One region of the Streptomyces sp. NPDC032745 genome, then DNA from elsewhere that is predicted to be linked to it. Evidence: riboswitches for the same ligand, from Rfam matches in the RefSeq annotation. Region 1 holds a riboswitch; each other region holds the start of a gene.

The links. Region 1 has a riboswitch for cobalamin ahead of ACZ5WG_RS27450 (cobalamin biosynthesis protein). Riboswitches for the same ligand answer to the same signal wherever they lie in the genome.
Region 2: it holds a riboswitch for cobalamin, as region 1 does, so the genes downstream of both, ACZ5WG_RS03165 (energy-coupling factor ABC transporter permease) here and ACZ5WG_RS27450 (cobalamin biosynthesis protein) in region 1, are expected to answer to the same signal.
Region 3: it holds a riboswitch for cobalamin, as region 1 does, so the genes downstream of both, metE (5-methyltetrahydropteroyltriglutamate--homocysteine S-methyltransferase) here and ACZ5WG_RS27450 (cobalamin biosynthesis protein) in region 1, are expected to answer to the same signal.

What each region holds. Positions count from the first base shown of each region.
Region 1 covers NZ_JBVING010000011.1:236,169-239,431, reverse strand. Annotated here, with positions in the region: gene ACZ5WG_RS27460 (inorganic phosphate transporter) at 15-1,295, shown strand; gene ACZ5WG_RS27455 (hypothetical protein) at 1,324-1,545, shown strand; cobalamin riboswitch at 1,660-1,810, shown strand; gene ACZ5WG_RS27450 (cobalamin biosynthesis protein) at 1,850-2,809, shown strand; gene ACZ5WG_RS27445 (cobyric acid synthase) at 2,821-3,263, shown strand, end outside.
Region 2 covers NZ_JBVING010000001.1:714,409-717,671, forward strand. Annotated here, with positions in the region: gene ACZ5WG_RS03150 (ATP-binding cassette domain-containing protein) at 1-153, opposite strand, end outside; gene cbiQ (cobalt ECF transporter T component CbiQ) at 150-899, opposite strand; gene ACZ5WG_RS03160 (energy-coupling factor ABC transporter substrate-binding protein) at 903-1,271, opposite strand; gene ACZ5WG_RS03165 (energy-coupling factor ABC transporter permease) at 1,271-1,966, opposite strand; cobalamin riboswitch at 1,996-2,190, opposite strand; gene ACZ5WG_RS03170 (AfsR/SARP family transcriptional regulator) at 2,293-3,263, opposite strand, start outside.
Region 3 covers NZ_JBVING010000023.1:57,406-60,668, reverse strand. Annotated here, with positions in the region: gene ACZ5WG_RS38215 (3-hydroxybutyrate dehydrogenase) at 1-659, shown strand, start outside; gene ACZ5WG_RS38210 (HAD family acid phosphatase) at 775-1,446, shown strand; cobalamin riboswitch at 1,591-1,820, shown strand; gene metE (5-methyltetrahydropteroyltriglutamate--homocysteine S-methyltransferase) at 2,010-3,263, shown strand, end outside.

The DNA.
Region 1 (3,263 bases):
AGAAGCCTGGGTAAATGGAGCACATAACGCTTCTCCTCGGGATCGTGATCATCACCGCTCTCGTGTTCGACTTCACGAACGGTTTCCACGACACGGCCAACGCGATGGCCACCACCATCTCGACCGGCGCCCTCAAGCCCAAGACGGCGGTGGCCATGTCCGCCGTGCTCAACCTCGTCGGCGCTTTCATGTCCGTGGAGGTCGCCAAGACGATCTCCAAGGGCCTGGTCAACGAGGAGGGCATCCAGCCAGAAGTGATCTTCGCCGCCCTGGTCGGCGCGATCCTCTGGAATCTCGTCACCTGGCTGGTCGGACTCCCCTCCAGCTCCTCCCACGCACTGATGGGCGGCCTGGTCGGCGCGGCCGTCGCCTCCGCCGGCCTCGGCGCCGTCAACGGCGGCACGCTCGTCAGCAAGGTGCTGCTCCCCGCGGTCGCCGCGCCGATCGTGGCCGGTGTGGCCTCGATGCTGGCCGCCAAGGTCACGTACAAGCTCGGCGGCAAGGTCGGCGGCAAGACCGCCACCAAGGGCTACCGCGCCGGGCAGATCGCCTCGGCCGGTCTCGTCTCCCTCGCGCACGGCACCAACGACGCGCAGAAGACGATGGGCATCATCACCCTGGCGCTCATCGCCGGCGGCGCCCTGGACTCCGGCGCCAACCCGCCGGTCTGGGTCATCGTCTCCGCCGGCATGGCCATCGCCCTGGGCACCTCCCTGGGCGGCTGGCGCATCATCCGCACCATGGGCAGCGGCCTGACCGACCTCCAGCCGCAGCAGGGCTTCGCCGCCCAGACCTCGGCCGCGAGCGTCATCCTGGCCTCCTCCACCCTCGGCTTCTCCCTCTCCACCACCCACGCGTGCTCCGGCGCCGTCATGGGTGCGGGTCTGGGCCGCAAGGGCGGCGTGGTCCGCTGGTCCACCGCCACCCGCATGTTCATCGCGTGGGGCCTGACCCTGCCGGCCGCGGCCGTCGTCGCCTCCGGTGCCGAGCTGGTCATGCGCACCGGTGACGTCGGCGTCGCCGCCGTCGCGCTCTTCCTGGTCGCCTCCTGCGTCGCCATCTGGGTCATCTCCCGCCGCCAGGTCGTCGACCACAGCAACGTCAACGACGCACAGCCGGCCGCGGCCGAGGAGCCGGGTGTCGTGACCACGGCCATGGCCGCCGTCGCCGTCCCGCCGACCGTGGCCGCCGAGGCCGCCGCCGGTACGACCGCCGCGGTCACGGACGACGCGCTGAAGGCCACCATCCCGGCGGCCGCCCCGACCACGCCGGCGGCCCCCGCCGCCGCGGTCTGACCCCGAGAACGACAGAGGAATCCGCAGTATGAAGATCGACTGGGCAGCACTCGGCTCCGTCTTCGGGGTCAGCCTCTCCGCCACCGTCGCGCTCGTGGCCCTGTTCACCCTGGGCCTGGTGGGCCTCTCCAAGCACGAGACCGCCACCGAGCAGGGCGGCACCGCCACCCTGGCCCGCAGCGGCGCGTACGCCTGCTTCGCGCTCGTCGCGGCGGCCGTGGCGTACGGCATCTACCTGATCGTCAGCTGACCGATTCGGGCACGGCGCACGAAAGCTCCCTCCGGGCTTCCCGGGGGGAGCTTTCCCGTACCTGCGGCCCGGGGTGGTGACCCGCCCCGCCGCAGGTCAACGGCGAGTTGACGGGCCTTCGCGGTGCGTGGTGGACTGCCCGAGCCAATACGGCGGCATGGAGAGGAAGTCCGGTGCGAATCCGGCGCGGTCCCGCCACTGTCACCGGGGAGCACGCGGCACGTGCGCCCCGGGAGCCAGGAACTCCCACCGCCGGACACGTCGAACCAGGGCGCGGACCCTGAGTGAGGACATACCTGCCACCATGCGTGCCGATCGCGTCTTCGCGTACGGCGCCACGGCGGGCCTGATCGGCGACCGGATCCTCGGTGATCCGCGCCGAGGGCACCCCGTGGCCGCCTTCGGACGAGCAGCCGCCGCCGTCGAAGGCGCCCTGTGGCGCGACGACCGCGCCCGGGGCCTCCTCCACACCCTCGTGTGCGCCGGGGGCGCGGCCGCCGTCGGCGCGCTGAGCGCCCGCGCCGTGCGCTCCCGGCCCGCGGCCGTCCGTATCGCCCTGACCGCAGCGGCCACCTGGGCCGTCGTCGGCGGAACCTCCCTGGGCCGTGAGGCCCGCGCCATCGGCGGCGCGCTCGCCGCCGGGGACGCCGAGGTGGCCCGGGAGCGGCTGCCGCACCTGTGCGGGCGCGACCCGCAGGCCCTGGACGAGCAGCAGATGGCCCGCGCCGTCGTGGAGTCGGTCGCCGAGAACACCTCCGACGCGGTGGTCGGGGCCCTGGTGTGGGGCGCCGCCGCCGGTGTCCCAGGGCTGCTGGCCTTCCGCGCCGTGAACACCCTGGACGCGATGGTGGGGCACAAGTCGCCGCGCTACCTGCGCTACGGCTGGGCCTCGGCCCGGCTCGACGACCTCGCGGGCTGGCCGGGCGCCCGGCTGACCGCCCTGGCCGCCGTACTGGCCGGACCCGACCGGCGGGGAGCCGTACGGGCCTGGCGTGCGGACGCCGCCAAGCACCCGAGCCCGAACGCCGGCCCGGTGGAGGCCTCGTTCGCCGGGGCGCTCGGCGTACGGCTGGGGGGCACCCTGGCGTACGCGGGGCGGGTCGAGCACCGGGCCGTGCTGAACGGCGGGGCGGGGCGGCCGGTGCAGGTCGCGGACATCGAACGGGCGGTGCGGCTGTCACGCCAGGTGACGTGGCTGGCGCTGGGGACGTGTGTGGCACTGCGCTGTGCGGTGTCACGTGTTGCTGGGAGGGGACGCCCGTGAGCGGCGGAAAGCTGGGCGGGGGACTCCTCGTCGCCGGTACGACATCGGACGCGGGCAAGAGCGTGGTCACGGCGGGCATCTGCCGCTGGCTGGCCCGGCAGGGCGTGAAGGTGGCGCCGTTCAAGGCGCAGAACATGTCGCTGAACTCGTTCGTGACGCGCGAGGGCGCCGAAATCGGGCGGGCGCAGGCGATGCAGGCGCAGGCGGCGTGCGTGGAGCCGACGGCGCTGATGAACCCGGTGCTGCTCAAGCCCGGCAGCGACCGCAGCAGCCAGGTGGTGCTGCTGGGCAAGCCGGTGGGCGAGATGAGCGCCCGGGGCTACCACGGGGGCAGGCAGGAGCAGCTTCTCGGGGTCGTCACGGACTGCCTGGAGCAGCTGCGGGGCACGTATGACGCCGTGATCTGCGAGGGGGCGGGCAGTCCGGCCGAGATCAACCTGCGCCGGACCGACAT
Region 2 (3,263 bases), on a different contig from region 1:
CAGCAGCCGCATCAGCGTGGTCTTGCCGCTGCCGTTGCGGCCCAGCAGGACCAGCGCCCGGCCCTCCGCGATGGCGAAGTCCACGTCGGACAGGACCGCCGGGCCGTCCTCGTACGCGTAGCCGGCTCCGGCCAGTTCCACCAACGGGTTCAAAGGTACGTCCCCTTCAGGGTGAGAGTCAGGGTGATCAGGGCCGCCAGGAGGGCCCCCGACGCCGCCAGGAAGCGCCACGACAGGGCCGCCTCGGGTACGAGGACCCGCAGGGCGCCGTCGTAGCCGCGCCCGGCCAGGCCCACCTGGAGCCGCGCCGCGCGGTCGAAGGCCCGCACGAACGAGGTCGCGGCGAGCCCGGCCAGCGAACGCCACACCGCGGCCCGGCCCGACTGCCCCAGGCGGGCCGCCTGGGCGCGCCGGACCTGGGCCATCGAGTCCAGCAGCAGGAAGCCGATGCGGTACATGACCAGGGCCACGTCCACCACCGGCGCCGGGACCCCGGCCCGGACCAGCCGGGGCAGGACGTCCGAGACGGGCGTCGTGAAGGCGAACAGCAGCACCCCGAGGGAGGCCGCCGAGGTCCGCAGCAGCAGCTCCGCGGCATGCCGGGGTCCGTCGGGCGCGAGCGAGACGAGCCCGGCCGGCCCGCCGACGGCGACCAGCAGCGGCAGCGCGCCGGTGACGCAGAAGCCCAGCGGGATCCGGAAGGCCCGCCACAGCTGGCGCCCGGCCACACCGGCCGGGCCGAGCAGCACGGCCAGCGTCGCCGCGGCGACCAGCGGCCCGCCGGGCCAGGGCGGCAGGCATACGGCGGTGACCGTCAGCCCCAGCCCCAGCAGGGCCTTTTCGAGCGGATGGCGGCCGCGCCAGCGGCTGCTGTGCGCGGCCACGTCGATCGGCAGCACCGGCTACGACCCCGTGGCGGTGGTGTCCGACGGGGCGTCAGCGGTGTCCGACGCCGTGGCGGCCGCCGCGGCCGCGCCCTGCCGACGGCCCTTGCGGACGCCGAAGTAGTACGCGAGCACGCCCGCGCCGAGCGCCGCCTGGAGGGCGAACAGCGCCGACTCCACCTCCCCGGAGGGGGGTTCGTACAGCGGCGAGAACCACGGCTCGTAGTCCGGCTTCAGCTCGGTGATCGCCGCCTCCGCCTGCGCATCGGCGCCCGTGAACGGCTCCTCCTTGCCCTCGCCCAGCCCCAGCGCGAGCGGCAGTACGGCCAGCGCCGCCACCAGGAGCAGCAGCAGGCCGTTGATCTTCGCGTTCCGGTTCATCGCCATCAGACCGCCGTCGCCTTCCGCTCGCTGCCGCCGGTCAGCTTCGCGACGCCCAGCCGGACCAGGTCCGACTTGCTCGACTGCATCAGCAGCCGCATCACGAGCACCGTCAGCAGGCCCTCGCTCACCGCGAGCGGGATCTGGGTGACCGCGAAGATGCCCCCGAACTTCGCCAGCGCCCCAGGGAACCCGCTGCCCGGGTCCGGGAAGGCCAGCGCCAGCTGAACGGAGGTCACGCAGTAGGTGACCAGGTCGGCGAAGAAGGCGCCGAAGAAGACGGTCACCATCAGCGGGACGTCGAAGCGCTTCAGCAGCAGGTAGACCCCGTAACCCGCCCAGGGCCCGGCGATCGCCATCGAGAAGACGTTCGCGCCGAGGGTGGTCAGTCCGCCGTGCGCCAGCAGCAGCGCCTGGAACAGCAGGGTGATCGTGCCGAGCACCGCCATGATCGGCGGCCGGAACAGGATCGCGCCGAGCCCGGTACCGGTGGGGTGCGAGCAACTGCCCGTCACCGACGGGATCTTCAGCGCGGACAGGACGAAAGTGAACGCTCCGGACGCCCCGAGCAGCAGCGTGCTCTCCGGGTTGGCCTTCACCTCGCGGGTGAGGGCGCGGACACCGTGGACGACGAAGGGAGCGGACGCGGCGCCCCAGGCGACCGCGTGCAAAGGGGGCAGGAACCCCTCGGCTATATGCATGAGTGGGGAGACCTCTCCAGCACCTCGTGGATGGACAACGCGCCCCGGCCGGTCTCCTGGCTCACGGGTGCTGATGCCCTGACTCCGCCTTCCCGGGCGATGCGGATCCTCCCGCGCCGCCCAGTGGCTTCCCGAAGGAGTGGAGCCGGACTTCCCGTTCACAGTGGCGAGGGCCGCACCGGTTTCCCACCGGTTTCCCGTACACCAAGGCCCGCTGACCCTAGTCGGACGGACGGACCGGTACCAACCCGGCCCGAAGGGGCGCGGCCCGGACGGGCGGCCCGAACGGCTGCGGCCCGGTGGCGCCGCCGTGCACCGGTGGTCCGTTACGCCGGTACGTCGGCCAGCGCGGACTCCAACTGCGCCAGCAGCGGCCGGGCGTTCATCCGGCGACAGCCGGCGAGGGCCTCCTCCAGCAGGCCGCGGGCCGCCGCCGCATCCCCCGACGCCAGCAGCGCCCGGGCCAGCGGCGGCACCGCCAGGGCCCGCACCAGGCTCTGCCCCGAGCGGCGGCCCAGCTCGTCCGCCGCCCGCAGCTGGCGCAGCGCCTGCGCCGTGTCCCCGCGCTCCAGGGCGATCCGGCCCAGCCCGATCCGCGCCGCGCTCTGCCCGGCCAGGTCCCCGGAGCCGACCGTGAAGGCGAGGATCTCCCGGAAACCGGCCTCCGCCTCGGCCGGCCGGCCCAGCATCCGCTGGGCGTCCGCGACCCAGCGCAGCATGCACATCCGGGGCCAGGCCGCGCCACCGAGCTCCGCCACGGCCAGGGCCTCCTGCAGCAGCTCCAGGGCGCGCCCGGTCTCGCCGCGCGCGAGGAGCACCTGGCCGATGCCGCGCAGGGAATGAGCCTGGCCGTAGCGGTCGCCGGCCGCCTCGAAGACGGCCACCCCGCGGCGGCAGCGGCGCAGCGCCTCGTCGTTGCGGCCCTGGACCCGGTCCAGGTACGAGAGCACCCAGCCCGCGTACGCCGCCCCGTGCGCGTCCCCGAGCTCCCGGAACAGCGCCTCGCCGGCCTCCAGCATGGCCCGGGCCGGTCCCCACCCTCCCCCTGACTCCGGCGGGGCGACCCCCACCCGGCAGGCCCGCAGCCGCCCGAGACCGACCAGCATCACCGCCTCGCCGGGGCGGTCGCCCGCGGCCCTGGCCGCCGCGAGCCCCGCCTCCTGGACCGCCTGCCAGCCGGCCAGGTCGCTGCGCAGGTCGAACACGTACTCCCCGGCCGCCGCGAGCTCCCGGCAGGCGTGCGGATCCACGCGCGCGGCCTGCCGTACGGTCGCCACCAGCGCGTCCCGCTCGGCCC
Region 3 (3,263 bases), on a different contig from region 1:
GCGCCACCGTGCACGTGGTCGACATCGGCGAGGAGTCGGCACGGAGCGTCGCCGCACTGGTCGACGGGCAGGCGCACGTGGTCGACCTCACCGACCCGGCCGCGGTCGAGGGGCTCCCCACCGCCGTGGACATCCTGGTCAACAGCGCCGGTCTGCAACACGTCGCCCCCATCACGGACTTCCCGGCCGAGCGCTTCGCCCGGATCCAGGCGGTGATGGTCACCGCGCCGTTCCTGCTGCTACGCCACGTGCTGCCGCACATGTACGCGGCCGGCTGGGGCCGCGTGGTCAACATCTCCAGCGTCCACGGGCTGCGCGCCAGCGCCTACAAGTCCGCCTACGTCGCCGCCAAGCACGGCCTGGAGGGGCTCAACAAGGTCACCGCGCTCGAGAGCGCCCCGTACGGCGTGACCAGCAACTGCATCAGCCCCGGCTACGTGCGCACACCCCTGGTCGAGGCCCAGATCGAGCAGCAGGCCGCCGCGCACGGCATCGGCCCCGGCGACGTGCTGTCCGAGGTGCTGCTCACCCGGTCCGCGCTCAAGCGGCTGATCGAGCCCGAGGAGGTCGCCGCGGCCGCGCTGTGGCTCTGCGGGCCCCATTCCGGCTACCTCACCGGAACCTCCCTCGCCCTCGACGGAGGCTGGACCGCGACGTGAAGCGGGACGTCCACCAAAAATTAACTACCGGTCAGTAGACAAGGAGGAGCACCATGCGGATTCTGGCCCCGTACATGTCATTTCAGCCAATGAAGCCCATGAGGAGCGCCCCCACATGCGCAGCACCCGCGCCCGCATCCGCACGCTCGGAACCGCCACCGGCACGGCCGCAGCCACCGCCGTCCTGATGCTGGCCCCCGCCGCCTCCGCCCAGGCCGCCCCGGCCCCCGTCCCGGCCCCGGCCGCGGCGACGGCCTCCGCGCCCGGCGGCAACGCGCTCATCCGCGGAATCGATTACGGCAAGTGGAAGCGCGACGTCGCCGCCGTCATGGCCACGGCCCGCCCGTACGTCGAGCAGCGCATCGCCCAGTCCCCCGCCGGCGAGAAGCCCGCGATCGTCCTCGACATCGACAACTCCTCGCTGGAGACGGACTTCCACTGGTTCTGGACCTTCCCGACCCCGGCGATCTCCGAGGTCCGAGAGCTGACCCGGTACGCCGACGAGCACGGTGTCGCCATCATCTTCGTCACCGCCCGCCCGGGGATCATCCACTCCCTCACCGAGCACAACCTCAAGGCGGTCGGCTACCCCGTCTCGGACCTTTACGTCCGGGACCTGCCCGACCTCTTCGGCGAGGTGAGCGCCTACAAGACGGCCAAGCGCGCCGAGATCGAGGCCCGCGGCTACACGATCATCGCCAACATCGGCAACAACAACAGCGATCTGGTCGGCGGCCACGCAGAGCGCACCTTCAAGCTCCCGGACTACGACGGCAAGCTCTCCTAGTCGCCTTTCGGCCCCGCCGCCGCAGCCCCCGCTGCCGGCCGCCTGCGTACGGAGGCGGCCGGCAGCGGCGCATCGCAGCGGCGGGGCGTCTCATTCGGATGTCCGCATGGTGATCACACCTGTCCGCCGCCCTGCGGCTGCCCTTAGGCTGACTCCGCAGCTGGTTCGCCCCGTCAGCCAGGCGGGATGCGTCGCAAGAGGGAACCCGGTGGGAATCCGGGACTGCCCCGCAGCGGTGAGCGGGAACGACCGCCGTCATACGCACTGGGCCCGGCCGGGTCTGGGAAGCGACGGCCAGTAGGAGTCTCGTACGGCGTTCCGTACGACGAGACGTGCCCGCGAGTCCGAAGACCTGCCCGTTGCCCGCACGCGACCGTTCGCGTGCGGTGATCCCGGTGACCTCGTGGGCGGGTCGGCGTGCACAGCAGGCGGATACTGACCGCGCGTACCTCGGTGTACGCGGCGACAACGGCAGTCCGTCCGGTTCGTCACCCCTTCGCCCCGGTTCCGTTCCCGGGATCCGTCGCAAGACGCGCACACGCATGCTCGCGAAGGAGAGTCACGTGACAACCGAGTCCGCTGCCACGGCCGTACGGGCCACCGTGTACGGATATCCCCGCCAGGGGCCGAACCGGGAACTGAAGAAGGCCGTCGAGGGCTACTGGAACGGCCGCGTCGGCGCCGACGCCCTCCGGGAAACCGCCCGCGAACTGCGCCGGAGCGCCTGGCGGCAGCTGTCCGATGCCGGTATCCACGAGGTCCCGACCGGCGACTTCTCGTTCTACGACCACGTACTGGACACCAGTGTCATGGTCGGCGCCGTCCCCGCCCGCCACCGCGCCGCCGTCGAGGCCGACCCTCTGGACGGGTACTTCGCGATGGCCCGCGGCACGCAGGACGTGGCTCCGCTGGAGATGACCAAGTGGTTCGACACCAACTACCACTTCCTCGTCCCGGAGTTGGGGCCGGACACCGTCTTCACCGCCGACCCCGCCAAGCAGGTGGCGGAACTGCGCGAGGCCCTTGCGCTCGGGCACCGCGCCCGGCCCGTCCTGCTGGGACCGGTCACCTACCTGCTGCTGGCCAAGCCCGCCCCCGGCGTCGCGGACGACTTCGTGCCGCTCACCCTGCTGGACCGGCTGCTGCCCGTGTACGCCCAGGTGCTGGCCGAGCTGCGCGCGGCCGGCGCCGAGTGGGTGCAGCTCGACGAGCCCGCCCTGGTCCAGGACCGCACCCCCGCCGAACTGAACGTCGCCACCCGCACCTACCGGGAGCTCGGCGCCCTGACGCAGCGCCCGAAGCTGCTCGTCGCCTCGTACTTCGACCGGCTGGGCGAGGCCCTGCCCGTCCTCGCCAAGGCCCCCGTCGAAGGCCTCGCGCTCGACTTCACCGGAGCCGCAGCCGCGAACCTGGCGGACCTCGCCGCGGTGGGCGGGCTGCCGGGCAAGCGCCTCGTCGCCGGCGTGGTCGACGGCCGCAACATCTGGATCAACGACCTCCAGAAGTCGCTGACCACCCTGGGCACCCTGCTCGGCCTCGCCGGCCGGGTCGACGTCGCGGCGTCCTGCTCGCTGCTGCACGTCCCGCTGGACGCCGGCGTCGAGCGTGACATCGACCTGCAGATCCGCCGCTGGCTGGCCTTCGCCCGGCAGAAGACCGCCGAGATCGCCACCCTCGCCCGCGGTCTCGGCCAGGGACCCGCCGCGATCACGGCCGAACTCGCCGCCAACCGCGCCGACCTGGCCTCCCGTACGAACTCCCCGCTCACCCGCGACCCCGCGGTACGCGCCCGTACCGCGGCGATCGGCGAAGCCGAT